Hahella sp. HNIBRBA332: one gene and its partner. The protein of the gene in region 2 interacts with the protein of the main gene of each other region in a pairwise test. Links are inferred from orthologs where the notes say so. Each region holds a gene or a part of one and is shown on either strand. Other genes may lie near its edges.

Evidence for each region.
Region 1: the proteins of O5O45_RS23995 (region 2) and O5O45_RS30950 interact in binary tests that used the Escherichia coli proteins (3 or more experiments, as listed by UniProt). The link is inferred for Hahella sp. HNIBRBA332 from one-to-one orthologs.

Annotation. Positions count from the first base shown.
Region 1 is NZ_CP132203.1:6,939,090-6,955,021, reverse strand. Bases 458-3,241 are described here. They hold O5O45_RS30950 (glutamate-5-semialdehyde dehydrogenase), read right to left. Parts: upstream 2,586-3,241; coding sequence 1,329-2,585; downstream 458-1,328. Other genes in these bases: O5O45_RS30945 (GGDEF domain-containing protein), read left to right, coding at 2,708-3,241; nadD (nicotinate-nucleotide adenylyltransferase), read right to left, coding at 639-1,298; rsfS (ribosome silencing factor), read right to left, coding at 458-532. Also shown: 23S rRNA (pseudouridine(1915)-N(3))-methyltransferase RlmH, read right to left, coding at 1-138; more of rsfS, read right to left, coding at 179-457; more of O5O45_RS30945, read left to right, coding at 3,242-3,712; O5O45_RS30940 (GGDEF domain-containing protein), read left to right, coding at 3,702-4,688; O5O45_RS30935 (bifunctional DedA family/phosphatase PAP2 family protein), read left to right, coding at 4,901-6,334; O5O45_RS30930 (LON peptidase substrate-binding domain-containing protein), read right to left, coding at 6,360-6,941; O5O45_RS30925 (potassium channel family protein), read left to right, coding at 7,160-8,017; O5O45_RS30920 (HDOD domain-containing protein), read right to left, coding at 8,014-9,279; ilvD (dihydroxy-acid dehydratase), read left to right, coding at 9,447-11,291; ATP-dependent helicase HrpB, read right to left, coding at 11,406-13,871; O5O45_RS30905 (dihydrofolate reductase), read right to left, coding at 13,883-14,380; thyA (thymidylate synthase), read right to left, coding at 14,392-15,186; lgt (prolipoprotein diacylglyceryl transferase), read right to left, coding at 15,197-15,932. UniProt on the Escherichia coli protein: Catalyzes the NADPH-dependent reduction of L-glutamate 5-phosphate into L-glutamate 5-semialdehyde and phosphate. The product spontaneously undergoes cyclization to form 1-pyrroline-5-carboxylate.
Region 2 is NZ_CP132203.1:5,408,371-5,424,382, reverse strand. What follows is about bases 31-2,894. They hold O5O45_RS23995 (LytR/AlgR family response regulator transcription factor), read right to left. Parts: upstream 1,900-2,894; coding sequence 1,162-1,899; downstream 31-1,161. Other genes in these bases: O5O45_RS23990 (sensor histidine kinase), read right to left, coding at 1,940-2,894; hemC (hydroxymethylbilane synthase), read right to left, coding at 106-1,041; O5O45_RS24005 (uroporphyrinogen-III synthase), read right to left, coding at 31-122. Outside these bases: more of O5O45_RS24005, read right to left, coding at 1-30; more of O5O45_RS23990, read right to left, coding at 2,895-2,992; argH (argininosuccinate lyase), read left to right, coding at 3,164-4,570; O5O45_RS23980 (class I adenylate cyclase), read left to right, coding at 4,693-7,608; lysA (diaminopimelate decarboxylase), read left to right, coding at 7,976-9,247; dapF (diaminopimelate epimerase), read left to right, coding at 9,260-10,090; O5O45_RS23965 (DUF484 family protein), read left to right, coding at 10,210-10,941; tyrosine recombinase XerC, read left to right, coding at 10,978-11,883; O5O45_RS23955 (GGDEF domain-containing protein), read left to right, coding at 12,109-13,845; O5O45_RS23950 (response regulator), read left to right, coding at 14,069-15,109; O5O45_RS23945 (response regulator transcription factor), read left to right, coding at 15,263-15,886; O5O45_RS23940 (hypothetical protein), read right to left, coding at 15,900-16,012. UniProt on the Escherichia coli protein: Member of the two-component regulatory system BtsS/BtsR, which is part of a nutrient-sensing regulatory network composed of BtsS/BtsR, the low-affinity pyruvate signaling system YpdA/YpdB and their respective target proteins, BtsT and YhjX.

The DNA of each region.
Region 1 (15,932 bases), 1.5 Mb from region 2 along the record:
GTTTTTTTGGCGCCTGGGCATGGGGATTTCGAAGAGCTGCAAGGGCATGTCACGAGGCATACGTTTAACGTACTCGTTATAACCCTGCTCAACCCAGCCAGGCATTTTACCGCCCACTGCGATTAGCTTTATCCGCACTGTAATTCTTTAATCGTCAATAAATACTTTATTGCCGGAATTACATGTGATGCGACATGGATTCCGCCACAGGCGAATCGCGCCAGAAGCGCTCCAGGTCATAAAACTCCCGGGCCGACGGCAGCATGACATGAACAACGATATCGCCCAGGTCCACCAGGATCCAATCCGACGCCGAGCCGCCTTCAGAGCCCAGCGGACGACCGCCGTTGGCTTTGACTTCAGCAATGACGTTATCCGCGATGGACTTAACGTGACGATTCGAAGTTCCGCTGGCGATGACCATGTAGTCCGTTACGCTAGTGCGGTCTTTTACATCCAGCACGGAAATATCTTTTGCTTTGATATCTTCCAGTGCCTTAATGACTAACTCTTTCAGATTTTCAGTCTCCATAACGCCTCATAGAGGGGGGGTTAAAGAATATTTAAATAATGCGGCGCCCACCGCCCGCAAGCGGTTTCCGATAACTGTCGCGTTGCTAAGATTAAAGGAAAGCGCCCTAGGCATTCACAGCGCCATACAGACGATGCTGGCGAATATATCGCCACACCGAATCCGGTAGTAAGAAACGGGGGGATAGGCGCAAGCCGATCAGCTCACGCACCTTGGAACTGGAGATTCCCATTTGGGTAAGCGTAATGAACCCAACCTTTCCGGCAGGCTGGCGTATCAGGTCGTTATTGCTCTCTGCGGAGTGCTGACGCAAAAATTCTCCCAACTCACCTTGCTCACAAAATGACCAACCCGGTCTGTTAACCACCATTATATGGGCTAATTGAATAATTTCCAGCCATCTTCGCCATTTTGGCAACGATTCGAAGGCATCCGTTCCCATAACGAATATCAAAGGCCGTAGATTTCCCACTTCCTGACGCAGCTCCAACAGTGTATCCACCGTGTAGCTGGCGCCGGTTCTGCGCACTTCAATTTCGTCAATGCGCAAGCTCGGCTCTCCTTCCAGCGCCAGCCGCAGCATCGCCAGGCGATGTTCCCCGGACGCTTTGGGTGCGGCGCGGTGACGCGGATCGCCACAGGGAATCAGGCGCACTTCAGCCGTCTCGCCGAAGTGCTGCTGCAATTCCAGCGCCGTACGCAAGTGACCGAAGTGTATGGGATCGAAAGTGCCGCCGAGCAGCACTATAGGAGAATGTTCCTGCATGATCAGGTAGGAAATCTTTCCTCGCGCCCGTTACTGCCGAATTTGGCCATCTCCGAGCACCACGTATTTTTGTGAGGTCAGACCTTCCAACCCGACAGGACCGCGCGCGTGAATTTTATCGGTGGAAATGCCGATTTCCGCGCCCAAGCCGTATTCAAAGCCGTCAGCGAATCGTGTGGAAGCGTTGATCATCACCGAGCTGGAGTCCACTTCCGTCAGAAAACGACGGCCTTTGCTGTAGCTCTCTGTCACAATCGAGTCAGTATGATGCGAGCCATAGTGATTGATATGAGCAATCGCGTCGTCCAGATCTTCAACGACTTTGATCGCCAGAATCGGCGCCAGGTATTCCTCGGACCAGTCCGTCTCTACTGCGCTCAGCGCCTGCGGCAGGATTTCCCGGGTCCGCTCGCACCCGCGCAATTCAACGCCTTTATCGGCGTACGCCTGGGCTAACTGCGGCAATATGGCAGCAGCGACAGGCGCATCCACCAGTAGCGTCTCCATGGTATTACAAGTGCCATAACGCTGAGTTTTCGAGTTAACCGCAATCGTCAGGGCTTTATTCAGGTCCGCATCGCGGTCGATAAACACATGGCAGACGCCATCCAGATGTTTGATGACGGGCACCCGGGCTTCGCGGCTGATGCGTTCGATCAGCCCCTTACCGCCACGAGGGACGATAACGTCTACATAGTCAGGCATGGTAATCAGTTCGCCCACCGCGGCCCGGTCCGTCGTTTTGATCACCTGCACCACCGATGCCGGCAAGCCCGCGGCTTTCAGGCCTTTCTCAATGCAAGCAGCGATCGCCTGATTGGAGTGAATGGCTTCGGAGCCTCCACGCAGAATAGTGGCGTTGCCTGACTTTAAACACAGACTGGCCGCTTCAACGGTTACATTGGGACGAGACTCATAGATGATGCCCACTACACCCAACGGCACGCGCATTTTACCAACTTGAATTCCGCTGGGGCGATAGTTGAGGCCCGTGATTTCGCCTACTGGGTCCGGCAGCGCAGCAACCTGATGCAAACCTTCGATCATGGCGTCGATACGGGCTGGCGTCAGTTCCAGACGATCCAGCAACGCTGCGTCCAGACCATTCGCCCGGCCGGATTCCAGATCCTTGCCGTTAGCGGCCATCAATTCTTCTCGCGCGGCGTCGATAGCTTCCGCAGTAGCGATCAGCGCTTTGTTCTTGACGCCGGTGTCTGCTTTAGCAATCAAACGGGACGCCGAGCGGGCTTCGCTCCCCACTGCGTGCATGTAGGCATTTATATCCATGCAGTCTAAGACCTCTGCTTGGTATTTCCGAAACATGATGTAAACTGGCTATTATACATCAGCAAATGCTGAATAATACTGACAACTTATACTCAAATCCCCGATGCATAACATAAAACAACATGACGCCCGTTGAGCTAAACAACCAGCTGCGCAGTAAAGCTTATTCTCTCGCAGCGGTAGTCGCCGCACTTCTGGCGCTGGGCGCCGCACTTTTTGCAGAGTGGTTGATGGCTGGCGTCGCCGGCGTATTTGCTGGTCTGTTGCTGGCTAACGGCAAGCTCAATCAACGCCATGGAGAGCAGCCTGCCCCGTTATGGTTGTCCCATGTCATCGTGATATTTCTGGTGCTCATCACCCTGGCGGCGATGGTACGCTTTCCGGGCACCGCCGAGCAATGGTGCTACATTGTGCCGCTGATCGCCTTTCTGATTTATCGGATTCAAGTGGCGACGATTGTCACTTCCGCCTACTCCATCGCATTGGCGCTGGCGCTTATCGGCTACTATCAAGGGCCGGAAAAAGTGCAGATCTTCTTCATCTATCTATTAAGCCTGGCGATGTCTCTGGCTTTTGTATATCTGCGAGAAATCAAAGAGCAGCAGCTCAAACCGTTACGCCGCACCGATAATCTTACCCTGGCCTCCACCCGCGAATACCTGACTCAGGACCTCGACAAGGAAATTCAGCGCAGCGAGCGGGAAGGCACCGACCTGTCTATTCTGGCGTTGAGCATCGACAGCAACTCCCTGGAGCACGCCTCCACAGACGATAAAGATCACATCCTGCACAGGCTGGGCCGCATGTTGCACGAAAACCTGCGCCTGTTCGACAGTTATTATCGCTATGAAAACGTGGATTTCATCATCCTGCTGCCCCACTGCAACTCCAGAGAGGCGGCGAAGAAGGCGTCGCAGCTTAGAGTGAAAGCCAAACAGGCGCTGAGCACGCGTGAGATTACGGTCACCGTCAGCCTTGGGCTGGCGACGCTCAATGTGGGCGATACTCCGGAAACCCTAATCGCCAACGCTCGACGCGCGCTCACATTCGCCCGCAATAAAGGCGCGAATCAACAGACTGATTTCCTGGAAATGGAATCTGAAGGAGGAGCGACACTTGCTGGCTGAGTCCTATCTACGCACCCGTACGCGCATCGCCTTATACCTGGCGACGCTATTCCTGCTGTTGTTCATGTCCGTGCAAAATGTGCGCTATGGCTTGTATGACCTGTTTTATATGAGCATCCTGCTGGCGCCGGCGATGCTTTTCGGAGCCATTTACGCCTGGGCTCGGCGCAGCGATTTGAACGCCTATGGCGGCCATCTCGCGGTGCTGACGGTCATGCTTGTGGTAGTCGCACTGCAGCTAAGCAGCGGCCAAAAGGCGATCGTTCATTGGCTGTACGGCATCGGGCTGTTCAGCTTTCTGCTTCTCCCCCTGCGCCCCGCCTTTACTTTCAATATCGTCACCCTGCTTATCAGCAGCGTCGCCCTGTCATACAGCGACTCCTTCTACAGCACGCTGCGTTTCGCCACCAGTTATGCGCTGTTAGTCGGCTTGGCCGGCGTTTACGCCTATTTGTATCACCATAAATCCCGTTTTCTGGTGCATGCGTCCATCAAGGACCCGCACACCGGAGCCTATAACCAAAAGCATTTGGAGTTTTCGCTCAAGCAGGAGATTTCTCGGTCGGAGGCCACCTCACACCCCTTATCTCTGGTGGTACTGGAGATCGACTTTTTCGACCAGCAACGGGAAGTGCAAGGGCAGAATTTCATTAATGAACTGCTTTCTCAGTTCGGAGCCCAGCTTCTGCAAATGACCCGGGCTGGCGACAGCATCTACTACGTCGACAACGGCCGTTTTTTCATTATGCTGCCGATGACGCCGGAAGAGGGGTTGCTAGTGATCGCGGAGCGCTTACGCCGTAGCGTGGAGGAGCGCACCTGGCCAATCATCGACAGCCTTACTGTCAGCGTAGGCTGCCTGACGCGTAAATCCGGGGAAACGGATGATCAGGCGCTTACAGACCGTGCGCTGACCGCCTTGAAACAGGCCCAACAGTCTGGCCATAACCGCGTGGTGCTAAGCAAGTCCAAATAACCGAGGCCCTTTCGCCGCCAGGCAATTAAGCCACAGGCCTTTGTTCTCGTCTGCTAAACAAGCCGCGAGGAAGCCAAACATTACCAGTCTTTCAGGGCGGAAAGTTAGAAAATCGGCCGCCTGCAGCTTAAAATAGCCCGCCGAAAAGCGTTTTCCTGGAGATACTTGCCACAGGACGATGCGCCAATAGATTCAGTTGCAAAGGAAACACTGTGTCTCCGAACTCTCTTCTCATTTGGGTGCAACAACATCCTGACTGGTTAGCCATCGCCGTCTTCCTCGTGGCGTTTCTGGAATCCCTGGCTATCGCCGGCATTATCATTCCCGGTGTCGTATTGCTGTTCGGTCTCGCGGCGATTTGCGGCGGCGGCGCGCTGGCGCTGCAATGGACAATCATCGCGGCCTTTTTAGGCGCAGTTTGTGGCGATGGCTTGAGTTTCTATCTGGGTAAATACCTGGATGTCCGCGTTCGCGGGCTGTGGCCTTTATCGAAATACCCAGACCTGCTGACGCAAGGAGAAAGCTTCTTTCAGCGCCATGGCGGCAAAAGCGTCATTATCGGGCGCTTCATAGGCCCTGTCCGTCCAGTCATCCCCCTGGTAGCGGGGATGCTCAATATGAGCGCGCGCCGCTTCTTTGCCTTTAATCTGCTGTCCGCTCTGGCCTGGGCGCCCTTTTACGTCGTGCCCGGCTTTCTGGTCGGCGCCGCTATCGATACGCGCACGCCATTGCCTCCGCATTTCTACCCGGTATTAACCGTTGTCATTCTTGTCCTGGTGAGTCTGGCCAGCTTATTCACACAGTTTCATTATCAATTGCGTCCCAGCGGCAAACTGTACCGCACCCTGCTCCGTTTCGGCGCTAAGCGTCCGGGGGTTGGTCGTTTATGGTCCAACAGCTACAGTCTCCGCAGCGGCGTCAAAGAATATCCCATCAGCTCCTTTCTATTGGGCTCCTGCGCATTGTTGCTTTTCATACTGTGGACGTTGTTGGTGATGAACACCGACGCGGTGTCGCACTTGAACGCCTGGATCGCGGAAAACATGCAGCGTCTGCATACTCCTATTCTGGATTACCTTTTTATAGGCTTGACGCTACTGGGCGATCCCACATTTCTATACATCGCCTTCGGCTTCTTCGGCCTCTTGTTGCTACTGCAGAAAAACCTGCGCCTTATGTTGTGTTGCGTTGGCGCGGGCTTGGTCACCCACGCCGCCACTACCGGGCTGAAACACTGGTTGCAGGTTGCACGGCCGGAGGCGCTGTTGGCGCCTGAATCTTTCGCCTATCCAAGCGGCCATACCAGTGGCGCAGTACTGGTCTACGGGCTGGCGACATCTATGCTGGCGAGGGAGTTCAGCCCGCCGCGACGCTGGCCGATTTATATTTCCGGCGCGATGGCCGCCTTGCTGATAGCGTTCAGTCGTCTGTATCTGGGCGTACATTGGTTTTCGGATGTCGTCGGCGGCGCCTTACTGGGTCTGACAATCTGTGGCTTCGCCCGGGTGGCGCAGAGCCATTTCGACAGAACCCCGATGTGGCGAGGCAGTTGGCGTTATGTGCTGCTATTTGGATTTGTTATGGCGGCGTGCGCCTATCTTGGCTGGACCATGCCGGAAACCGTCAGCATTCAAATGCGGGGATAAGACAGAAATAAATGGGCAACCTGGGCTACTCCGCCAAGGCATGGATCAGGTAACGGATTTGCTCAAGGCGATAGACAGGGTCATCCAAAGTCAACAGGTACTGTTTATCCTCCATCGCCAACGGCAACAGCTCCACCAGACGCCATCCCACATCACGGGCGTCATTAAAATCCACGCTCATGCCCAGCGCCTGAATGACAGGATGACGCAACAGGTCTCCCAGAAGATCCGCCAGCTCAGAGTATTGATCCGGCGTTTCTATCGGCGTCTCCAGACCTAACGCCTCAACTTTCGCGACATATAAACCATCGCTTTGTCGATGCGCGTGGGAAATGCTCACTTTACACTCGCCTTCTGCGGTAATCCCTAAAAAGCCGTTCGGCAGCTGCTGGAAGTCGACGACTCTAGCGTAAGAGCCGACATCAAAGAAGGTGCATTCTCCGCTCGCCTCCTTGCCGTTTTTGATCAGCACAATGACAAACCCTTCGTGAGACTTCAGGCAGCGGCTGATCATAGACAGATAACGTTGTTCGAAAATCTGCAGCGGCAACCGCCCCTTCGGGCACAGCACGGAATTCAGCGGAAATATCGGGAACTCTTTCGTCATTATCGCAGTATCCACCCCGTTAAGCCGGGGAACAGCGCCAGTCTGTTCGCCTTGCGTCGCTCCTTACGCGCCAAAGCGGCCTAATCTCAGATATTAGTCCGCCTATGTGAAATGGCAAGTTACTGAAACAAAAGGCCCTGACTTGTATCGCCACGCTGACTATATTTGTTTCATAATCATGAAAACAACGCACTAAGCAGAGTTAACTCAAATCCAACATGTCTTTATCCGACCGTCTCCCCATCGTCACCGGCCTCGCCGGCGTCTCCGCCACCGAGAACTCACGCGCCAGATTCTGGGGGCAGATTCTGGAGTGGCCGATGATGATGCTGGCGATCTGGATTATTATCGAGTGGTATTTACAGGCCAACGATGAGTTGTCCGGCGACGCGCTGCTCATTACTGACTGGCTGATCTGGGTTTTCTTTATCGTAGAGACCCTCCTGCTTACCGCCCTGGTGGACAAAAAAACCTATTATCTGCGCAATAATTGGGTCAATTTGATCATCATTCTGTTCGGCTGCCCGCTGATCTGGTGGTTTTCGCCGCTGGCCGGCGCGTTACGCACCCTGCGTTTGCTGGTTATGTTCAGCCTGTTGCTGCAGATTTCCGGCACTGCGCGACGCCTTCTATCTCGTCACAACCTGGGCAACACGCTGTTTATTGGTTTTATCGTGATTGTCATGGCGGGGTTTATCATCGCGGGACTGGACCCGGCCATTGAAACGCCCTGGGACGGAGTCTGGTGGGCCTGGGTGACGGTGACGACGGTCGGCTATGGCGATATCGTACCGACCAGCACGGTCGGCAGACTGTTCGCCTCCTTTTTGATTCTTCTCGGCATGGCGTTGTTTTCATTACTGACAGCAGGTTTTTCCGCCTTTTTCGTTTCCCAGGACGAAAAGGATCAAATACGCCGCGACCTGGAAATTCTGAACAAGCTGAACGACCTGGAAATGAAGATGGAGCGGATGGAGCGCCACATTACCGTGTTAGCGGAGGAAGTTAACGTCAAAAACAATGGTCGTTCCGATGCATCGGAAGACCCGGACCCGCAAGAAACGCCAGACGTTTAGTCCGTCAACAAACGCCTCACGCTGTTTATTTCTTCTTCCGCCATTTGCAGCACCTGGAGACTACGCTGCGGCGATAATTCACCCAAAGCCAATTTATGGAAGGCGGGAACCTGGTCCAGTGGCGGAATGGAGCCATGCTCAGGCTTACCAATGTATGAATGTATCTGCGCCACAATCACCAGATCCGCATAAGTAGGCGTTTCCTGGCCGGAGTCGTACATGTAGTCTTCAGCATGACGCGCCGCCGCCACGAAAGCGTCAGGGAACTCCCAGCTTTCCAGCAAAGCGCAACCGATTTCCTGCCGCAGCTCCATAATCAGAGTTTCCAGCATATCCTCGTGAGTCCGCAGCGCCGGATGTTCTTCCGCATACATGATCACCGGCACCACGCCAATGTCATGGAGAATACCCGCCAACAACGCCTGCTCCGGTTTGATGCCCGGCGTCATGCGCGCCAGCACAAAAGAGATCGCCCCGACATCGGAGGAGTGTCGCCACAGCTTGGTCATGCGTTTTTGCAGCATGACGTTCTTGCTGCGGAAGATTTCCCGCAGCGTGAAAATCGTGATCAACTGCCGCGTGGTGTCCAGTCCCAAGCGCACCACCGCGTCCTCGCAGCACTCAATTTCCTTGAAGCCTCTGTACAAGGGGCTGTTGGCGGAACGAATCAATTTCGCCGTCAGCACAGGATCTCGTACGATCACCTTGGAGATATCGTTGAGGTGAAAATTCGGTTGTTCGGTGACATGGCGAATACGCATCGCCATGTCGGGCAGACTTGGCAAGGTCAGCCGGTGCGCATTCAGGTCCTGATAGAACGAGGTGATCAACGAATAAGCGGGATGTTCCGTGCGGTCCACCTGCGACACGCCTTCGCCAATCTGGTAATCCAGCGGCGCGTCCTTGAGCATTCGGGTCAGGGTCGGCTGGTCCACCACCAGCATCACACAGGGCGACTTGGCTTTGACCTCATAGCGACGAGGCTGCAAATGCGCGATGGGTTGGCGGGCCGCCTGAGACGCTGCGGCGATCAACGCAGTACGCCCATCTTCCGCCGTCAGCGCCACTTCGCCCTCCAACAGAAAATAGTCATAACTGTCCTGACTTCCCAAGTCGAGAATCTTGGCGCCTTTGGAGTAGCGTCGATAGTCCGCTCGGGAGGACAAAACCACCAACTGCGGGTCAGACAGCTTGGCCAGTAGAGAAAAGTGCTTCAGTCGCGACAAGTCTGAACTTGCCTGATCAAGGGATTCTGATGACATGGGAGGCGCATTCCGGTTGGCTCACACTCTACAGTAGCAAGTCTAGACCTATATCCAGATTGCGGCGACCTGTATCGGCAAAAGAATTTATGGGGTCAGGCAAGTTTGCTATCCTGTAGCCGATGAGTGCTTTTCGTTAGCTGTTTTAATAACCACGGAGTATAACCATGCCCGAATACCGCTCCAGTACCACTACCAAAGGCCGTAATATGGCTGGGGCTCGCGCTCTTTGGCGCGCCACCGGTATGAAGACCGAAGATTTTTCCAAACCCATTATCGCCGTTGTGAACTCTTTTACCCAGTTCGTCCCCGGGCATGTTCATTTGAAAGACCTGGGCCAGTTGGTATGCCGGGAAATTGAAGCCGCCGGCGGCGTCGCAAAAGAATTCAACACCATCGCAGTGGACGACGGCATCGCCATGGGGCATGACGGCATGCTGTACAGCCTGCCCTCCCGGGAAATCATCGCCGACTCCGTGGAATATATGGCCAACGCGCACTGCGCCGACGCGCTGGTGTGCATCTCCAACTGCGACAAGATCACTCCGGGAATGCTGATGGCGGCGCTACGCCTGAACATCCCGACGATTTTCGTTTCCGGCGGCCCGATGGAAGCGGGTAAAACCAAGCTGTCCGAACATAAGCTGGATCTGGTGGACGCCATGGTCATCGCAGCGGACTCCAGCGCCTCCGACGAATTGACAGAAGAATACGAACGCTCCGCTTGCCCAACTTGCGGCTCCTGTTCCGGCATGTTCACGGCGAACTCCATGAACTGTCTGACTGAAGCCATCGGTCTGTCCCTGCCTGGCAACGGCACCACGCTGGCGACTCACTCTGATCGTGAGCAGCTATTCCTGACCGCAGCGCGCCGCATCGTCGACTTGACCAAGCGCTACTATCAAGACGAAGACACTTCCGTCCTGCCGCGCTCCATCGCCAGCTTCAAGGCCTTTGAAAACGCCATGACTCTGGACATCGCCATGGGCGGCTCCACCAACACCATTCTGCATCTGCTGGCGGCGGCCCAGGAAGCCGAGGTGGATTTCAGCATGACCCACATCGACCAGCTGTCGCGGAAGGTCGGCCAGTTCTGTAAGGTCGCCCCCAACACGCCCAAATATCATATCGAAGACGTGCATCGCGCCGGCGGCATCATGGCGATTCTGGGTGAACTGGATCGCGCGGGACTGCTGCATACCGACCTTCCCACAGTTCACAGCGACACGATGAAAGACGCCCTGGACAAATGGGATGTCATGCGCAACAACGATCCGGAACTGCACAAGTTCTTTAAAGCCGGTCCGGCGGGCATTCCAACCCAGCAAGCCTTTAGCCAGTCCACGCGTTGGTCTTCACTGGATCTGGATCGCGAGAACGGCTGTATTCGCAGCGCGGAACATGCGTTCAGTAAAGAAGGCGGCCTGGCGGTACTGTACGGCAACATCGCCGAAGACGGCTGTATCGTAAAAACCGCTGGGGTCGACGAAAGCATTCTGCTGTTCAAAGGCAAAGCCAGAATCTTCGAGAGCCAGGATGACGCTGTGAAAGGCATTCTGAACGATCAGGTAAAAGAAGGGGATGTAGTGATCATCCGCTACGAGGGCCCCAAAGGCGGTCCGGGAATGCAGGAAATGCTGTATCCCACCAGCTACCTGAAGTCCAAGGGGCTTGGCAAGGCCTGCGCCCTGCTCACCGACGGACGTTTCTCCGGCGGCACCTCTGGTTTATCCATCGGCCATTGCTCTCCAGAAGCAGCGGCGGGCGGCGCCATCGGGCTGATTGAGGAAGGCGACGAGATCATCATCGATATCCCCAACCGCAGCATCAATGTCAGCCTGACGCCAGAGCAGCTCAATGAGCGTCGTCAAGCGATGGAAGCCAAAGGCGACGACGCCTGGAAGCCAGCGCAACCACGCCCACGTAAAGTGACAACGGCATTGAAAGCCTATGCACTGCTGGCGACATCCGCCGATAAAGGCGCAGTGCGCGATAAAGAGTTACTGAAGTAATCTGACAACGTCCTCACCAGTGCGGAGCCTGACTCCGCACTGGCTTCACTTCGACTTCACGCCTAATACAGCGCAGCCTCCCCTCAACCAACGCATCCTTTGTTGCTCAGCCTTTCAGAACTGTTGCTTCTTGGTTCCCTGCTTGGCTTCCGCCGTCAGAGGATCTTCCGGCCAGGGATGTTTGGGGTAACGGCCGCGCATGTCTTTACGCACATCCGGGTAGCTGTTGCGCCAGAAGCTGGCTAAATCGCTGGTCACCGCCAGCGGCCTTTGTGAAGGCGACAGTAAATGAATCACCACAGGCACTCGCCCTCCGGCCACCCGCGGCGTTTCCGTCCAGCCGAACAGCGCCTGCAGTTTGGCCGCAAGCACGGGGCCGCTCTCAGGGAGATAATCCAGCGTGACTTTTTGTCCGGTAGGGATAGTCAACGCAACCGGCGCCTGGGCGTCGAGCGTTTGTTGCGCGGCGTAGTCAATCAATGTTTTCAGGGCCGATAGCAAGTCCAGCTTTTGCAGCCCAGCCCAGTTGGAGACACCGTTGAGAAAAGGACCAAGCCAGTTTTCCAGCTCCGCCAATAAGGCGTCATCGCTCAACTCCGGCCATGCATCCGGTTGTAGCCTGCGCATTAATGTCACACGGGCGCGCCACTGCCGGGAGGCATCGCTCCATGGCATGCTGTCCAGGCCTTTGCGGCGCACGGCGGTCAGCAGCGCTTCCCGCACCAGTTCAGGGCCCACCGCAACCGGCCGCTCTTCCAGAATCAAAGCGCCCAGCCGTTTGACTCGGCGCGCCACCACCGCGCCTCGCTGATCATCCCAATCCGCTTGCTCTTCCGTAACGATATGGGCGCTCAAGTCCTCTGCAAAGTCGACAGGGCTCAGCGCCGCCGCCAGGAATATTCGCGACTCCCTCGCCTGACCATCAAGATCGGCCGCCACCAACCAGGCCTCTCGGCCCAACGGGTCTTCTTCCGCCAACGCAGCTCCACGCCCGTTGCTGAGTTGATAACGGGGAGTTGAGCCAGCGCGCCGCCGGGCGATGCGGTCTGGATAAGCGAACGCCAGCAAACGGCCGACCGCATCCAGCCCCAGCTCGTCAGAGGCTTTGCCGTCTATGAGCTTGCGCGCATCCTGACGCACGCTTTCCAAACGCCGGCGATCCAGCCCGGCGCCCTTGTATTCCCCACGCAGAGCCCGCACACGCTGCTGCAGATCCGCGCCTGCATCGCGACCCAGCAGATCGCGCTCGCCCAGAAGCGCAGCCACTTCTGCAGCAAGCACCGGCGCGCCAATCGCTTTCCCCATCAACACCATATGGGCCAGACGGGGGTGCAAACCCAGTTTACGCAGGCTTTCCCCATGGGTCGTGATGGCGCCGGCGTCGTCCAAAGCGTCCAGCCATTGCAGCGTGTCGACCGCCTGTCGCCAGTGCGCCATCGGCGGCGGGTCCAGCCAGACCAAATCCTGTGGCTGACGCGCCCCCCATTGGGCCAATTCCAGCACCAAAGGGGCCAAATCGGCTTCCAGTATTTCCGCCGGGGTAAAAGGCGCCAATCCTTGCTGCTCCGTCTCCGACCAGAGGCGATAACATATGCCGGGCTCTAACCTGCCTGCGCGTCCTTTGCGCTGCTCCGCCGACGCTTTCGACACTCTACCCGTCGTAAGCCGAGTCATGCCGCTATTGGCGTCAAAGACCGCGCGACGCTGCAGACCCGCGTCAATCACCACGCGCACGCCCTCAATGGTCAAACTGGTTTCCGCTATAGCCGTAGCGAGAACCACCTTTCGTTCGCCCTCCACGCAGGGCAGAATCGCCTGATCCTGTTCTTCCGCTTTGAGATTGCCGTACAAAGGCGCTAATCGCACCCCGCCTGGCAAATGCTCCACCAAAGCATCATGGACCCGTCGGATCTCGCCCACGCCGGGTAAAAACACAAGCAGCGAGCCACTTTCCTCCGCCAGCGCTTCACGCACCACGGCGACGGCTTTCTCCACCGGTCGCTGCTCCCGCTGCAAGGGGCGATAGCGCACCTCCACAGGATAGGCGCGCCCTTCACTGGTCAGCACTGGCGCATTTTCCAGCAACTTGGCCAGAGGCGCAGTATCCAAGGTCGCGGACATGACCAGCACCCTCAGATCTTCGCGCAGCGCCTGTTGGCTCTCTCGCACTAAAGCCAAACCCAGGTCCGCTTGCAAAGAGCGTTCGTGAAATTCATCGAACAGCACCGCCGCATAGTCTTCCAGTGCAGGATCGGATTGAATCAGGCGAGTCAAAATACCTTCCGTCACCACCTCGATACAGGTGTCTGCGGAGACTTTGGTGTCCTGGCGAGTGCGATAACCGACTCGGCGTCCAACCGGCTCCCCCAGCTGTTTCGCCATAAAGCGAGCGGCGGAGCGCGCCGCCAACCGGCGAGGCTCCAGTATTAGAATTTTGCGCTCATCGCGCCAGGGCGAATCCAGCAGCGCCAGAGGAACCCGAGTGGTCTTACCGGCCCCTGGAGGAGCCTGCAACAGAACAGTGGAGTGAGCTTCCAGGGTGGTTAGAAGCTCGGGGATAATGTGGTCGATAGGGAGCATGGACTGAGGCGTTATGATCGCTCAAAGACAACAAAATCATGGGGATACTGATTTTTCTCATCCGCCGGGTGCGACTCGCGAGACATTTCACGCCAGTCAGCGGGGTTCAGCTCCGGGAAGAACGCATCGCCCTGCACGGAAGTCTTTACTTCCGTCAGATAAACGCGCTGCGCCACCGCCAGCCCCTGCCGATACAACTCGGCGCCGCCAATCAGCATAACCTCGTCTGTCTGCTCCCGCCCCGCCAGAGATACCGCCTCATCCAGAGAGTGAGCCACACTGACGCCATCGTGACGCCAGTCTTTATTACGGGTCACCACAATGTTGGTTCTGCCCGGCAGCGGACGTCCAATCGAATCGAAGGTCTTGCGTCCCATAATAATCGGCTTGCCCATGGTGACGCGCTTGAAATACTGCAGGTCGTTGGATAAGCGCCAGGGCAGCGTATTTTCCACCCCAATGGCGCCATTCTCGGCGCGGGCGACAACAATTGATAAAACTGCGCTCATATCATTGCTCCTTATACCGCCACTGGCGCTTTGATATGAGGATGCGGGTCGTACCCAGTGATCTCAAAGTCTTCAAATTCATAGTCAAACAGTGACGCTGGTTTACGACGAATCTGCAATTGCGGCAGCGGGCGTGGTTCACGATCCAGTTGTTCTTTTGCTTGATCTAGGTGGTTGTTGTACAAGTGGACGTCGCCGCCGGTCCAGATGAAATCTCCCACATCCAGATCGCACTGCTGCGCAAACATATGTGTCAGCAACGCGTAGCTGGCGATATTGAAAGGCACACCCAGGAAAATATCGGCGCTACGCTGATACAACTGGCAGGACAAACGCCCTTCCGCCACATAGAACTGGAACATGGCGTGACAGGGAGGCAGCGCCATTTGATCCACAAACGCCGGGTTATACGCCACCACCATATGACGACGAGAGTCCGGATTGCGTTTGATCTGCGCCAACACATTGGAAATCTGATCAATATGCTCGCCATTCGGCGCCGGCCAGCTGCGCCACTGATAGCCATAAACAGGCCCCAGATCACCGCTTTCATCCGCCCACTCGTCCCAGATGCTGACGCCATTGTCTTTCAGATACTTGATATTGGTATCACCGTTCAGAAACCACAGTAATTCATAAATGATCGAGCGCAAATGTAGCTTCTTGGTGGTCACCAAGGGAAACCCCTGCTGCAGATCGAAGCGCATTTGATAACCGAAAACGCTGCGGGTGCCGGTGCCAGTGCGGTCGGTTTTGACGGCCCCTTGTTCGCGCACGTGGCGCATCATGTCGAGATACTGTTTCATATGATGTTTACTAACTCCGCGCCGCTTTTGCTTCCGCTCCATACACGGTGCGGCCATAAATAATGAAAGCTACCCCAATCACAATCATCGGGGTTGATAATACCTGTCCCATGGTCAGCCAGTCCCACGCCAGATAGCCTAACTGCGCATCGGGTTCGCGCACAAACTCCACCAGGAAACGGAAGCAGCCGTAACACAGCAGGAACAGGCCGGAGACAGTCATGCGCGGACGGGGTTTGGCGGAATAGAACCACAGGATTAAAAACAGAGCGACGCCTTCTAGGGCGAACTGATAAAGCTGGGAAGGGTGACGCGCCAGATGCGATGGATCGCGCGGAAACACCATGGCCCAGGGAACGTCCGTCGCTCTGCCCCAAAGTTCGCCACCGATAAAGTTGCCTAAGCGCCCTGCGCCCAAACCAATAGGCACCAGCGGCGCGACAAAGTCCGCCACCTGAAAGAATGAGAGTCCCAAGGAACGACCGTAGGCCCACATGGCGATAATGACGCCGATCAGTCCACCGTGGAACGACATGCCTCCGGTCCAGACTTCAAACAGCCAGATAGGATCATCCAGAAACTGATCAAAGTTATAGAAAATGACATAGCCAACGCGTCCACCCAGCACCACACCAAGGGCGCACCAGAAGATCAGGTCGGCTACCTGCTGCTCCTTCATGGGCGCATGCGGCTGATGCGAACGGTGTTTACCCAACATCCAGGCTGCGGCAAACCCCAACAAGTAC
Region 2 (16,012 bases):
GGCAACACTCGAACTTCCGCGCCGCTTTGCTCCAGCAGCGCGCGCAAGGAATCGCTTTCTCCCTGAGGGCGGGTCAACAGCACTCTGAGGCCGCTAAGCTCCTGATTAAGAGTGGTTTCCATACACGGCTTCCAGAATTTTTCCTGCTCCTTGTTGCAATAGACGCTCGGCCAGCTCCGTGCCGAGGGTTTCCGCTGCGGCGACAGGCCCTTTCACTTCGTCCCGGAGTACTTGCACGCCGTCCGGGCTGCCTACTAAGCCGCGTAATCTCATTTGGTCGCCGGTGATTTCCGCATAGCCGGCGATAGGTACCTGACACCCTCCTTGCAGACGGTGATTCATGGCTCTTTCCGCCGACACCCGCGCGGTGGTTTCCGCATCCTGCAAGGGTGCGATAAGCGCCATGGACTCAGCGTCGTCGAGGCGACATTCAATGCCAAGCGCGCCCTGTCCGACAGCGGGCAAACTGACTTCCGGCGTCAGCTCTTCACGGATGCGATCGGCGAAGCCCAATCGCTTCAGTCCGGACGCGGCAAGGATAATGGCGTCGAATTCGCCGGCGTCGAGCTTGGCCAGTCGCGTATTGACGTTGCCGCGCAGGGAAACGATTTTCAGGTCTGGTCGCCGCTCGGATAACTGGCACTGGCGGCGCAGACTGGAGGTGCCCACGACAGCGCCCTCAGGCAACTCATCCAGACTGGCGTACTGATTACTGACAAAAGCGTCGGTGGGAGTTTCCCGCTCCAGAATCGCTCCAAGGCCCAGGCCGGGTGGAAACTCCATGGGAACGTCTTTCATGGAATGGACGGCGATATCGGCGCGACCTTCCAGCAAGGCTGTCTCCAGCTCCTTGACGAAGAGCCCTTTGCCGCCGACTTTGGCGAGCGGCGTATCCAGAATAATGTCGCCTTTGGTGGTTAATCCGAGCAATTCGACGGTCAATCCGGGGTGTAACGCTTCAAGGCGTTGTTTGACGTGCTCCGCCTGCCATAGCGCGAGCGCGCTTTGACGTGTGGCGATCACAAGGTGCTGTTTCGGCATAGTTTAAAATTGCGCTAATTGTGTCGTATCCGGCGAAAAAGTCGGTTGAAATTACTCATAAATCCAACCGCAGGCGCTAGCATACTCATTTTCCCGTCGCTTGTCTTTGCTGGAGGTCGATCAGGTCGGCTGCGCTAGAAATTGTTTGACCTCGGTCACCAGGCGCCGGCTGACGGGAAGCGCTTCTCTCACGCCCCGCAGGCGTACTTCGTAATGGCCGTCGTGGCGGCGTTGCAGGATTTCTATATAGTGGCGGTTGATCAGCGTATTGCGATGGATGCGCAAAAAATGGGGATGCAGGGCTTGCTCCAGCTCTTTCAACGGTTGATCACTGAGGGTCTCGCCTTGTGTATGAAATACCGTCACATACTTGTGTTCCGCTTGCAAATAGAGCACGTCGCTGATTTTAATGCGCTCCATGCCGCGACTGCTGCGGCACACCACCGCCGGCGCCTCGTCCTGTCCGTTGATTTCTTGCTTCAGGCTTTGCAACTGAGCGCGATTCACTTGCGTGACGTTTTGCAGGGCGCGCATCAGGTCCTCACGCCGAATGGGCTTGAGCAAATAGTCCTGCGCGCGCACCCGGAACGCCTGGATGGCGTATTCATCGTAGGCGGTGGTGAAGATCACAGCGGGCGGTTGGGGATGTTGCGCCAGCTCCGCCGCCACTTCCAAGCCGTCTTTTCCGGGCATGCGGATATCAAGCAGGACAATATCCGGCGAGTGGAGACGGATGCGTTCAAGGGCTTCATCCCCGCCGGCCGCTTCCGCGCAGACCTCATAATGGGTGTCCAGCAGTAATCGCTTCAGGCGCTCTCTGGCCAGGGGCTCGTCGTCGACGATGATCACTTTCGTCATGGCGCATTCATGGGTTCAAAATGTTGCATGTTATAACCGCTCAGCCTTTTTTATGTAAAGGCGCGCGCATGGTGGCGGTGAAGCGGCCGTCCATCTGACTGGTTTTCAGCACCGCCTGATCGCCGAAAAACGCCTGTAGACGGCTGCGTATGTTTTGCATGGCGATGCGATTGCCTTTATGGCCCTGACTTGGATCGCCGTTGTGCACGGGATTGCTGATCAGTACATATAGCCAGGACCCTTGTTCGTAGGCGGTGATGGTGATGAGTCCACCTTCCGCTGAGGGCTGCACCCCATGATAGACCGCGTTTTCCACTAACGGCTGGATGCTCAATGGCGGCACTCGGGCGGCGTCGGATAAATTATGCATGTCCCACTTTACGGTGAGTCGCTCGCCGAGACGGAGCTGTTCAATGCGCAGATAGCGCTCGCACAGAGCCAGTTCTTCTTTTAGCGGCGCCAGGGATGAAGACTCTTTTAACGCGGCCCGAAACAGCTCGGCCAAATCCAACACGGCCTCTTCCGCCTCGTTGGGATTTATCGGTATCAGTCCGGCGATGGAATTCATGCTGTTAAACAGAAAGTGGGGGCGGATTCGCGCCTGCAGCGCCTGTACTCGAGACTCCAACTCTGACTTCTGCTGCAGGTGCCAGAGGTGCTGGAGATAGAAATAACGCAGGATAATTCCGGTTAAGATCGCGCTGATCGCCACCGCCTGCACCACAAACCAAAAGCCCGATCCGGGTTCTTCCAATGCGCCTTTGCGGAACAGGGCGTTAGCGAGTATGGCGTAGATAAGCGTAATAGAAGGGGCTATCAGGTAAGCGACCAGCGCCTGCCGCGACATGCTCCAGCCTGCGCCAAGTATGCGCAGACGACACAGAATCAGCGCGCTGGTCAGCACCACCCACAACATGAATAAAGAGGTGAGCGCGAAATAGTCCCAATCGAAATGACCGGGGCCGGCGTAAATAAGCGTAAACAGCAGCGCGCAAAGCCCCGTGGCGATCACCATCAGGAGGACCGCTTGAACGTTGCAAAGCTCTGGTAGAAACACCCCTGGCGGGTGCGAGGACTTGGGGGACTGCTCCATTTTTATGCCATCAAAGCTGGTTGGCGAATACAAACGCCCCGACCCGTCGCCTTGCATGTCTACAGAGCGCGGGAAACTGTTATAATCGCGGGCCTTTACCTATCATGCCACAGGTTGGGCATGGGTTCCGTGCGCTTCGATTCATTTCCAGTATGAGGCAACTTGACCATCATGACAAAGCAGGACACTACCGATAAGCTCTGGGGCGGCCGCTTCACAGAAGCCACCGACGCCTTCGTAGAACGTTTCACGGCCTCCGTGGATTTTGACAGGCGCATGTATCATCACGACATTTGCGGCTCCATTGCTCACGCCACCATGCTGGCTAAAGTCGGCGTTTTGACTGAAGAAGAGCGCGATCAGATTATCAACGGGTTGCGTGAAATCGAAGCGGAGATTGAAGCCGGCGCATTTGAATGGTCGGTTAAGCTGGAAGACGTGCACATGAATATTGAAGCGCGTCTTACTCAGAAAATCGGCGTCACCGGTAAAAAGCTGCATACCGGTCGTTCGCGTAATGACCAGGTGGCGACGGATATTCGTCTGTATCTGCGTGATGAGGTCGATGTCATCGCCGCTGATCTGCTGCGTTTGATCGCCGCTCTGGCGGATCTGGCTGAGCGTGAAGCGGACGCCATCATGCCCGGGTTCACCCACTTGCAGACAGCGCAGCCGGTGACATTTGGCCACCACATGCTGGCCTGGGCGGAGATGCTGAAACGCGACTTCAGCCGCCTATCGGACTGCAGGGAGCGTTTCAACGTATCGCCACTGGGCGCAGCCGCTTTGGCGGGCGCCACTTATCCTATTGATCGTCAGTACACCAGCGAGCTGCTGGGCTTCAACGGACCGGCGGAGAATTCCCTGGATGCGGTCAGCGACCGGGATTTCGCCATTGAGTTCTGCAGCTTCGCCAGTTTGCTGATGATGCACCTGTCCCGTTTCTCTGAGGAACTGGTGCTGTGGACTTCCGCTCAATTCAACTTCATTAACTTGCCGGATCGCTTCTGCACGGGCTCTTCCATCATGCCGCAGAAGAAAAACCCGGACGTGCCTGAGCTGATCCGCGGCAAGAGCGGTCGTGTGAGCGGTCACCTTATCAGCCTGCTGATGTTGATGAAAAGTCAGCCGCTGGCCTACAACAAAGACAACCAGGAAGACAAAGAACCTCTGTTCGACGCTATCGATACGGTCAAAGGCTGCCTGAAAGCGTATGGCGATATGATGCCGGCGGTGTCGGTCAATCGTGACGCTATGGCTGAGTCGGCGCGTCGCGGTTTCTCCACTGCGACGGATCTGGCGGATTATCTCGTGCGCAAAGGTTTGCCTTTCCGTGACGCCCATGAAGTGGTCGGCAAGGCGGTGGCGCTAGGCGTCTCCAGCGGCAGAGACCTGAGCGAAATGAGCCTGGAGGAGTTGCGTGAGTTCAGTGCGGACATCGAGGCGGATGTGTTCGATGTACTGACCCTGGAAGGCTCCGTTAACGCCCGTAATCACATTGGCGGCACAGCGCCGGCGCAGGTGCGCGCCGCGGTGACCCGCACCCGTGAATGGCTCAAACGCAACACTGAGATGTAAACTCCCTGCGTTTGATCGCGGGTTCGCCCGGGCGGTTTAACCGACCCGGGCCTTTACATTCCTTTGCCTAATAAATACCGACCGTCGCAAACGCAACGCGCCGCCCCCGCTATACTCTATGCATGAGTTACCGGCGCAGCTTAAATCCCGATTACACCGAAGGCGTGGACCGCAAAGTCCTGAAAACGCTATGTCAGCGTTTCATCACTTTGGTGGAGCATCGTTTACAACGCACCCGCCTGGCGCTGACGCCAAGGCAGCAGGTTGTGTTGGAGCTATTGCCGCTTCTGTTTCATGTCAATCATCCCCTGTTGCCGGGCTATGTTTCCCGCACTACGCCCCACCGTTTAGTTAACTATGAGCCGGACAAGAGTATCGTCGCGCAGGCGCAGCGCCTGAGCCGCTCCTTTAATTACCGCGAGCCGGCTCGCCATCATGGGGATATCACCAGCCTCTATCTAATGGGCAGCACCGGTTCGATTGCCCATTCCGGGGGCAGCGACTTTGATGTCTGGCTTTGTCATCGCTCGGATCTAGACGCAAAGGCGCTATTGGAGCTGCAACGCAAAGCGGACCTGATATGCCAGTGGGCGATGGAGATGGGCTCGGAAATGCACATATTCCTAATGGATGCGGAGGCGTTTCGCAGCGGCCGCCAGGAGGCCGCCGCCGACTCTGAAGATTGCGGCACCGCTCAGCACTATTTGTTATTGGATGAATTTTACCGCACCGGCATCTGGTTGGGCGGCGCTTATCCTTTATGGTGGCTGATTCCGCCAGATCAGGAGGCGAATTACGCCGAGTTGGCGGATCTGCTGCTGGAGAAGCGTTTCATCAAGCCCAAGGATTACATCGACTTTGGCGGCTGCGCCCGGATTCCTCCCAACGAGTTTGTTGGCGCCGGCATGTGGCAGCTTTATAAAGGCATCGACTCTCCTTATAAGTCGGTACTCAAACTGATGTTGGTGGAATCCTATGCAAAAGATGAGGACACCCTGCCCAACCTGAGCCTGGCGTACAAACAGGCCATCTTCGCGGATACGCTTGACCCCGATGAGCTGGACCCCTACGTCATGGTCTATCGACGTCTGGAGCAATCGTTGCAATCCCAGCGTGAGCAAGGGCGTCTAGATCTGGTGCGGCGCAGCTTTTACCTGAAGATCGGCGAACGCCTGTCGGTTTTCGTTCCAGAAAGAGAAAAGTCATGGCGTCGCAAAGTCATGGAAAAACTGACTCATGAATGGGAGTGGTCAGAGCGGGAATTGCGTTATCTGGACGGCCGCGGCGCCTGGAAAGTGGATCAGGTGATTCAGGAAAAACGCGCAGTGGTGAATGAACTCACCGGCTGTTATCGATTCCTGTCCTCCTATGCGCGGGAGAAGGGGTTGGCGGCGGCGATCAGCGCTCGCGATATTAACTTGCTGGGTCGCAAACTCTATGCGGCTTTCCAGCGTAAGGCCGGCAAAGTCGAGATGATCAATCCGGGCATCGCTCCAAATCTGTCGGAGGATAATCTGGCGTTTCATCATCTCAGCAGTCAGGCCATCGGCGCAGCTGGCAATGGTTGGCTGTTGTATCGAAATCTGTCCAACCCCATGGATGCGGCATTCAATCCTGCAGTCAAACGTTCAAACAGCCTCATCGAGTTGCTGGTCTGGGCGTATTGCAATGGCCTGTTGGACCGCAGCACCAGCGTTAGTCTTGCCTCGGGAGAGAGTCACGCCAGCCAGTATGAATTACAACAGATCATCTCCAGTTTGCGCTCGCTGATAAGCTTGCCGCTGCCGGCGGTGACGCAACAGGACTACCGCGCTAAAGCCAAGTTACGCGCGACTCTGGTCTATGTAAACGTAGGCGTCGATCCTATGGCGGATCTGAGCCGCCGCGGCCTGCACAAACTCAGCAATCGCAACGATGCGCTGGGCTACGCCTCTGAGCGGGCCAATTTGGTGGCGACGCTGGATCAGGTCATCATCAATAGCTGGAATGAGGTGATGGTGCAACGTTATGAGTCCGGCGACACCTTGGTGCAGTGTCTGAAAAATTACCTTGCCGCGCTGGCGGAGAGCGAACAGTTTGGCGAAGGGCTGCCGCAACTGTCCGTGCTTTGCTACTGCCCCACCCGGGCGGGAGCGATTGCGCAGCGGGTCAGTCAGCTGTTTCAGCAAGTGGTGTCCTGTTATTTCAGCGCCAAAGAGCGTGCGCGCAGCCGCTATATTCTGCAGATGGAAGATCGTTACTTCGTACTGCAGTTTGTCGACGACCAACCCCGATTTACGGCGTTGGACGATTACGTCGGGTTATGTGAGTTTCTGGCGCAGCCGCAAAAACACTACAGCTCGATTGTCGTGGATGATTATGCATTGAGCGAAGATGTGCTGCGCGCCGTATTCGCCCGCATGCGTCCGCATGTCGTGCAGGTGTTTTATCTGAGTCAGGGTCGCATTACCGATATTTATGTGATTGACGAGAAAGGATCGCTGCTGGTGTATCGGGAGACGGGTTCCGATCTTAATGTGTTGTTGGGGTCGTTAAAGCAATTTTTGCTGGGAGTGCAGGAGCGCAAACAGATGCATGACTCCCTGGCGGATGACGGCGCAGGTTTCCTTGAAGTGGAGTTCTACCAACTACAGCCGGGGAAACCGGAATACCGGATTGAAAAACGGGAGATCAGTCTGCATAAAGGCTTTGGCGACTATGTGGAGATACAGGCGATCGGGGCCTACGAGAATGGCCGCGAACTGGATTTCAATCTCTACTGTGAGCATAAAGAATTCACCGTGTTGGAGCATGGTGGCCGGGTAGCGGCGGCGCTGGCGCATTATTTAAGCAGCCGTTTCCGTAACAGCGCCGCATTACCCGGTTACATCATAGACCTCAGCTTGCCTCACGATCTGGAGCGCGAGGAATACCAAAGCCATCTGCAGACCACTCAGTATCTGCAATATAAAGTGGTGCTTGAGCGTGAGATCCGCGGGGCCCGCACTGACGGCGGCGCGGTGGCGGCGCCGGATATGAATCCCGCCGCAGCCAGATAAGCGGCCCCAACGGGATTTTCCCCCACATCGTTTACTTTCCTCGCAACGCCGTCGCCCGGCGGCGGTTCTATTGTGTTCAGGACTGTTTCTATTGTGTTACTGCGCCGTTATACTGGCGGAATTTGATTAATTCCGGGATGGGTTATGCGCGCAATCGGCGTGATCTTGTTGGTATACGCTTCTACTTGGTTAATGTCCTGCGGTCAGAAAGGTCCTTTGCAACTACCTGATCAGCAGACATGGCGGAGCGGGGACGTCCGCATTGAGTTGAAGGCGCCGTCGGGGTATTGACCTCGGCCAGGATCAGGTCCGGCCACTGCGTCGTCAGAGGCCAGAGCGACACCCGTTCCGCAGCTTGAGTTGACCTATGGACCACTTTGAATATCGCAATCATCAGCTCTTCGCTGAAGACCTTTCCGTTCAGGAAATCGCCGAGCATTACGGCACACCTTGCTATATCTACTCCCGGGCCACGCTGGAAAGGCATCTGAAAGCCTATCAGACTGCGATGGACGGCTATCCCCATATGATTTGCTACGCCGTCAAAGCGAACTCCAATCTCGCGGTGTTGAATGTACTGGCGCGACTGGGTGCGGGTTTCGACATCGTTTCCGTGGGCGAAATGGAGAGAGTGCTGGCGGCGGGCGGCAAGCCGGAGCGAATTGTCTTCTCCGGCGTCGGTAAGCTGGAACATGAGATGCGCCGCGCCCTGGAAGTCGGCGTGCATTGCTTTAACGTGGAGTCCGCACCTGAGCTGGAAAGGCTACAACAGGTCGCCGCGAGTATGGGCAAAAAAGCGCCAATCTCCATCCGCGTCAATCCCGATGTGGACCCGCAAACGCATCCCTACATCTCCACCGGGCTCAAAGAAAACAAGTTTGGCGTCAGCATTGATGAAGCGCTGGATTTGTATCGCTCCGCGGCCGCGTCGCCGCACTTGGACGTCATCGGCATTGACTGCCACATTGGTTCGCAACTTACTCAGATCAGCCCGTTCTTGGATGCGCTGGAGCGAGTGTTGAATATCATTGAGACATTGCGCAACGAAGGCATTCAACTCAAGCATCTGGATTTGGGCGGCGGCCTGGGCGTTACCTACAACCAGGAAACGCCGCCGCATCCCAACGAATACGCCCGCGCCGTCATGGAGCGCCTAAAGGGCAGCGGTCTGACGCTGGTGCTGGAGCCCGGGCGTTCCATCGCCGCCAACGCCGGGTTGATGGTCACTCGCGTAGAATATCTGAAGCATAACGGCCACAAAGACTTCGCTATTGTCGATGCGGCGATGAATGACCTGATCCGCCCGTCTCTCTATGGCGCCTGGCAGAATATCGTGCCGGTGCGGCAGCACAGCGAAGGTAAAGAAGCGCGTTATGATATTGTCGGTCCGGTATGCGAAACCGGCGACTTTATTGGCAAAGAACGTCTCTTGAACCTGAAACCGGGAGATCTGCTGGCGGTACGTTCAGCAGGAGCTTATGGCTTCGTTATGAGTTCAAACTACAACTCTCGCGGCCGCGCCGCCGAGGTGATGGTGGATGGCGACAAGCACTACCTTGTGCGTCGTCGCGAAACTATCGAGGAGTTGTTCGCGGGAGAGTGCGCGCTGCCGGAGAGCGCTTCGGTAAAACCTGCATAAAAGTGAGCTGAAATGTTAATAAAGTTCACCAAAATGCATGGTTTGGGCAACGACTTCATGGTTGTCGATCTCATCTCCCAGCATGCGCACTTCCGTCCGGAGCAAGTGCGTAGACTGGCCGATCGCAACTTCGGCGTAGGCTTCGACCAGCTGTTGATCGTTGAGCCGCCTGGACGCCCAGATGTGGATTTCAGATACCGTATTTTCAATGCCGATGGCTCAGAAGTGGAACAATGCGGCAATGGCGCTCGTTGTTTTGCGCGCTTTGTTAAAGAAAGCCGTCTGACCAACAAAAAAAATATCCGTGTGGAGACCAAAAAGGGAATTATCGAGCTGATTGTGAACAAGGATGGCCTAGTGACCGTGGATATGGGCGCGCCCAGACTGACTCCGGCGGAAATTCCTTTTCTCGCCGAGACGCAGGAGACCATCTACCCGATTGAAGTCAACGGCGTGATGTATGAGATCAGCGCGGTTTCCATGGGCAATCCGCATGGTGTATTGGTGGTGGACGACGTCAATAAAGCCCCGGTGCATAAACTGGGCAAAGCGTTGGAAAATCATTCTCGCTTTCCCGAACGCGCCAATATTGGATTTTTACAGGTGGTTCACCGCCGCTTTGCTAAGCTTAGAGTGTTCGAGAGAGGCGCCGGAGAGACGCTGGCCTGTGGCACTGGCGCTTGTGCGGCGGTGGTGGCGGGCAGGCTGCGCGGCCTGTTGGATCGCAAGGTGGAAATCAAGCTGCCGGGCGGTAACCTCAAGATAAGCTGGGAAGGCGAGGGCCATCCGGTCATGATGACCGGTCCGGCGGTGCGTGTTTTTGATGGTCAAGTAAGGATATAGCTCGGCAGGGACACTGACAGGAATAAAGTAGACGGACTATTAATACAAACGTCAGGCATACAACCGGAACTCGCAAGCCCTGATAGGCGCTAAACAGAGTTCCGGCAGTGGAGTGGTGAATGAATAATCAGGCAAAGCGCAGTGACGAAAATCCGGCGCTGACAGCAGAAGCTGTGGTGGCTTACCTGCGTGAGCACCCCAACTTTTTTGTTGAGCATGAAGAACTGCTCAATGAAATACGGCTGCCGCACCGGTCCGGCGCGGCGATTTCCCTGGTTGAGCGACAAATCAGCCTGTTTCGGGAACAACGCGATCATTATGAGCGGCAACTGTACGATTTGATCGATACGGCGCGTCAGAACGACCGCTTTTTTGAAAAGAGCAAACGCTTGTTGATGAACTTGCTGGAAGCACGTTCACTGGATGAAGTGGTGATTGTGCTGGAAGACAGTTTCACCGGCGACTTTCAGGTGGACTTCTGTAGCTTGGTGCTGTTCGCTGAGCATAAAGACTTCCCGATCAGTAATGTTTCTACCGCTTCGCTGACGGAATCCTCTGATGCGTTGGGCGAAGAGCTGCTTAACAGCGTCAAGGCGGTTTGCGGCAATCTGGAGCCCAGACAGCTGCAGGTTTTATTTCCTCACAACCACTCTGACATTGCGTCCTGCGCGGTCATTCCACTTAGATACGGCGACTTGTTGGGAATGCTGAGCATCGGCAGTCGCAATGAGCGTTATTTCAATACCAGCATGGGATCGTTATTCCTGTCTTACATCAGTGAGTCTCTTAGCCGTATGCTGCCGCCTTTATTGGCGAAAGAGGGGCGGGGAGACGAGCATTTCCCGGATTAGTCACTGGTTGCGGGTCCTGCGGTCGGAGAGTTTTCCATGAGCTTGTCCACACAAGTAGAGGCGTTTATTGCGTATCTGCATAGCGAACGCCGCTATTCCGTGCATACCGTCAGTAACTACACTCGCGATTTACGACGTGTTGTCGCGTACTGTGACGCTAATGGCGTCGCTACCTGGAAAGACCTGCATACGCCGCAGCTGCGCCAGGCTCTCAGCGAGTTTCATCGCCGTGGGCTCGGCAGTCGCTCATTGCACCGTTTGTTGTCTACAGTCAGGCGTTTTTATGAATACCTCTTGCGAGAGCGTGTCGTATACGAAAACCCCGCCAATGGCGTACGCGCCCCGAAAATGACCAAACGTTTGCCAGCGACCATGGATGTCGATCAGGCCAAGCAGTTACTGGATTCACCGGTAGAAGACGAAGAACTGGACATACGCGATCAGGCGATCGCCGAATTATTCTATACATCCGGCATGCGCCTGAGCGAGTTGGCGGGGTTGGACTTGGCGCATCTGGACTTGAGCGAGGGCCTGGCCAGGGTGTTGGGGAAAGGCGGCAAAGAGCGTCTGGTGCCCGTTGGCGGTCAGGCTCGTAAGGCGCTGCAGGATTGGCTGCAGGCGCGCGCGTCGCTGGCGGGAGCGGGAGAGCCGGCGGTCTTCGTCAGTCTGCGAGGCGCGCGTTTGTCCCGTCGCAGCATACAAACCCGACTGCGCCAATGGGCGCAAAAGAAAGGCTTCAGCGGCCGCTTGTACCCTCACTTATTCCGCCACTCTTGCGCCAGCCATCTATTGGAGTCCAGCGGCGATCTGCGGGCCGTGCAGGAGTTGCTTGGGCACGCAGATATATCCACTACGCAGATCTATACCCATTTGAACTTCCAGCATTTGGCGGAAGTCTACGACAAAGCCCACCCTCGCGCTCGCAAGCGTAAGTCCGATTAGTTTTCACGCAGAGACTGTTTGCCCTGCAAAAACGACCCTGGCGTCTGCATTTGCGACCTTCTCTTGGTTTGCGTTCAATGTTTTAGAAACCGCCTATACTCATAGTGAACCGGGTAAGCAATGATGACTGCCTGTCCGACGCCGGTTTTACTTTACGTTCAGTGTTCAGGTGTCCAAGGAATGCTGAATGCACTGCTAACATCCTGAAAAATTAATCCTTTCTTCATGGCTTCTGAAAACGATCGTTGGAAAAAAAAGTATTTCGACAAGCTGGATGAATTCGAGCAGTTGGAGTCTGGTCTTAAAGAACGCATCCATGTACTTGAGCGTATTGTTGTCCGCGTCAGTCTGGCGGCGGAAGGAGTGGACAAAGATCTGGATCGGGAACTGGAAGCGCTACGCAATATTCTGAGAAGAGAAAACGGAAGCTCCCGTGAGCTGAACCAGCAGTTGGAAACCATAGAGAAACGCGTACTGGCGCTGGATCAGCACAAGCAGGCGATCTCCAGCGGCGTGTTGGAGGCCTTGGGTGAATTAATAGAACAGCTGTTGCAACAGAGTGTTTCGCGGGAGGCCCGTAAGCAGCTAAAGAAATATGGCAAACAACTCAAGGAGCGGGTGGAAGATCTACGACATTATCCGCAGTTATTGAAGGAGTTCTCGCAGTTACAAGCGGCGGCGCTGCAGGAGCTGTTTACGGAGTCAGATGGACGTAAGGAAAAGAAAGAAGGCTTTTTAAGTCGTTTATTCGCCAATCGCGACGGCGGAGAGAGCGTCGCTCAAGAGGAGCAGGAGGACGATATTGAGGCTCCGCCGCTGCAGGCTCAGGATCCTGAAGAGAGTCGCTATGCGCTGGAAGTGGGGCAGGACGCAGCGACGACGACACTGGACGGGGAAAACTTCGAACCCGGCTTTTCTGCGATCGCCGATCATGTGTGCACGTCTTTGAATCATTTGATTGATCAGTTGGTATTGCCGCCGAACATGCTGGGGGATTCTGAAAAACTAAAGAACAAAATCAGCGGGGGCCTGAACTGGTATGAGCTGGCCCCAACTCTGGACGATGTGGCTGCGCTGGCGATTGCAGCGGTTGGCCGGGGGCAACGTGAGTTTGAGAGTTTCTTGAAGGCGCTGGATGAGCGCTTGGCCAGCATTCAGAATTTTCTTCAGGGAAGTCAGGCTAATGTTCAGGAGTCGCGAGACAATAATGCGGAGCTGGAAAAAAGTGTGCGGGAGCAAGTGACTTCCATGCAGGAGAACGTGCGTGGAGCGACAGACATAGACTCGTTGAAATGCTCTGTACAGCACAACCTGGATACTCTGATTTCCTCCATCGACCGCTTCATGCATAAAGAGGCTGATCGAGAGGCTCGGCTCAGCGAAGAAGTTGAATTGCTGCACCATCGCCTGCGGGAATTGGAGAGTGAGTCCGGCGAAGTGCGCGAACGTTTGGAAATAGAACGCGCCAGAGCGCTCACAGACGCTCTTACCGCGCTTCCGAACAGGGAGGCCTATGAAAATCGCGTGCGCGATGAGTTTGAGCGCTGGCGACGCTATGGCAATCCGCTGACGCTGGTGGTGGCGGATATCGATCGCTTCAAAGAGGTGAATGACAAGTTCGGGCACTTGGCGGGAGACAAAGTTATTCAACTGATCGGCAAGGAGGTCTCGCGCCGAATACGCAAAACGGATTTTATCGCCCGCTATGGCGGTGAAGAGTTTGTCGTCCTGTTGCCTGAGACACCGGCCAGTATTGCTGCGGAAGTGATGGATAAGACCCGTGAGATGATTTCCCGGCTACCCTTTCATTTTCGTAATGAAAAAGTCCGCATTACCATGTCCTTCGGCGTTTGTGAATTTCACGGCGACGCAACGGTGCAGGGGGTATTTGAAAAAGCGGATCAGGCGCTTTACAAAGCCAAGCGAAGCGGTCGTAATCAGGTGCAAATTGCGGGGGTGTGAAGCGTAGGCATTTTGCCTATTTGCAATAGCCGGTTAGTTATAGGCGTTAGTTTTTAATGCATACTCCATCACGGTTCTGCTAATGGGCTAGTCCTTTCGGGTTAGGTTAAACGGGATGAATCATCCTTCGGGCTTATTGTTTGGGTCGTAAACTTATGTAACATTTTGTGATTAGCTAAGTGGATAGTTAGCATTAATCTAATGTTGCATATAGGGTTTACCCATGTCACGCGAGTCCTCCAAACATCAAGACGCAGGTCTGTTTAAAAGACTCTTGTCAAAGCTTGGATTAGCGAATGGCCGTTCTGGCGGTCGGGATGGAGCCCAAATCAATTATGAACTCAATTGGGAAATGAGCGCCATGGAGGCGTTGCGGGTGAGTACGCTCGGCTACGCTTCACCTGCAGCCACAAGTAAACTGGTTTCTTCGCAAAGCGAGACATTGAAACCGGCCGCTCATTCCGATATGCCGACGTCGCAACCGGTAATGTCGCCGGCCAAACAAGCCGTGAAGCCGGACGCGCAGTCTGTAATGGTGGTGGATGCTTCCGACAACCTGCATGCGACGCTCGACAAATTATTCGAACACATGGGCGTGCGTTTGGTATCCGCACGCAGCGGCGCTGAAGCGCAGCGCCTTATAAATACGATCAAGCCCGCTTTGATTCTGGTTGACGCCGCCCTCCCAGATATGGAGTGGGCGCGCTTGGCGACTTGGATTCGCCGTAACGAACAGCTTACTGAATCCCCCATCGTGTTGATGGCGGAAGACGATAGGGAATTAGAGCACGTCTCTCATCCCTGGCTGGAGATCAACGACTTTCTGCTCAAGCCGTTCAACTTATATGGCTTGCAGGATATGTTAAGCAAATACTGTCGGCTTTCGGCGAATGTCGCCAAACCGGCGGTGCGTGGCGTACTGGGATTGGTGGTCGATGACGATGAGCAGCGTTTGGTGTTACGACGCTTTCTTAGTCGCAAAGGCTATCACGTACCGGTAAGTTGCTCGCCGGACGCCAGGGAGTGCTGTCTGTTATTAAACGGCTCCAAGGAAGTAACCAGTTGGCTCGTACAGATACAGGACGAGGATAAATGTATCGAGGTCGTTAGCGAATTCGACTCGCTCTATGATGCGCCAGTGCTAGTGGGACTGGAAATGGCGCCCGATAGTTCTCAGACCGGCAAGGAGCGTGGGAACTGGGAGTCGAGACTACTGGACAAGCTGTCCAAAGTGGCGGCCAAGGACGAGTTAGATGCCGCTTAAGACATCGAACAGGTCAAAAAAACGATAGATTAATTATTAGTCACAAACGGGAGTTTGCTATAGTTTAGGTATGTGTCCGATACGCATAGGCAATACTCGCATAAGCAAGCATACTGCTGTTTGTCTGAACCCTTAATTCAACGCCAAGTAACCATGAATAACAGATTCGTAATTACTGATGACCACGGCATTTTTCGCAGTGGTTTAAAACTGATCATTAGTGGTCTGTATCCTGATGCAGAAATCCTGGAAGCCGCCTCGGGATCGGAAGTGTTTCGGTTGCTAAACGCCAACACTGACGTGGATTTGGTGTTGCTGGATCTCAGCATGCCGGATAGCCAGGGGCTTGAGTTGTTACGCAAACTCAAGCAGGAATTTGTCATGACGCCCTTCGCTGTTATTTCCGCCAGTGAGGAAGCGGCTTTGATTCAGGGCGCAATTCAATTGGGCGCGCTGGGTTATGTACCCAAGTCGTCTTCAAATGCGGTTATCGCCAGCGCGATCCAGCTAATGCTTTCCGGTGGCGTCTATATCCCGCACGAATTGCTGCGCACCGGACACGATGAAGGCATGCCCACAGGCGACATCTGCCTGACTCCACGCCAACATGAGGTGTTGGGACTGCTGGCGGAAGGGATGTCGAACAAGCAAATCGGCACCAAGTTAAGCATTGCGCCAGGCACCATCAAGGCGCATATCGCCGCTATTTTCAGAGAACTGAACGCCGCCAACCGTACCCAGGCGGTTCATCGCGCCAGAGAACTGAAACTACTTTAAAAGCGTCTCTGAGCTAAATGCTTCCCGTAGTCTTTGCCCCCTCGCAGAGCTGCGGGTAGCTCCTACTTATACCACTTTCTCCCTTTCTATAATCGCCTTCCACAGCCACAGCCACAGCCACAGCCA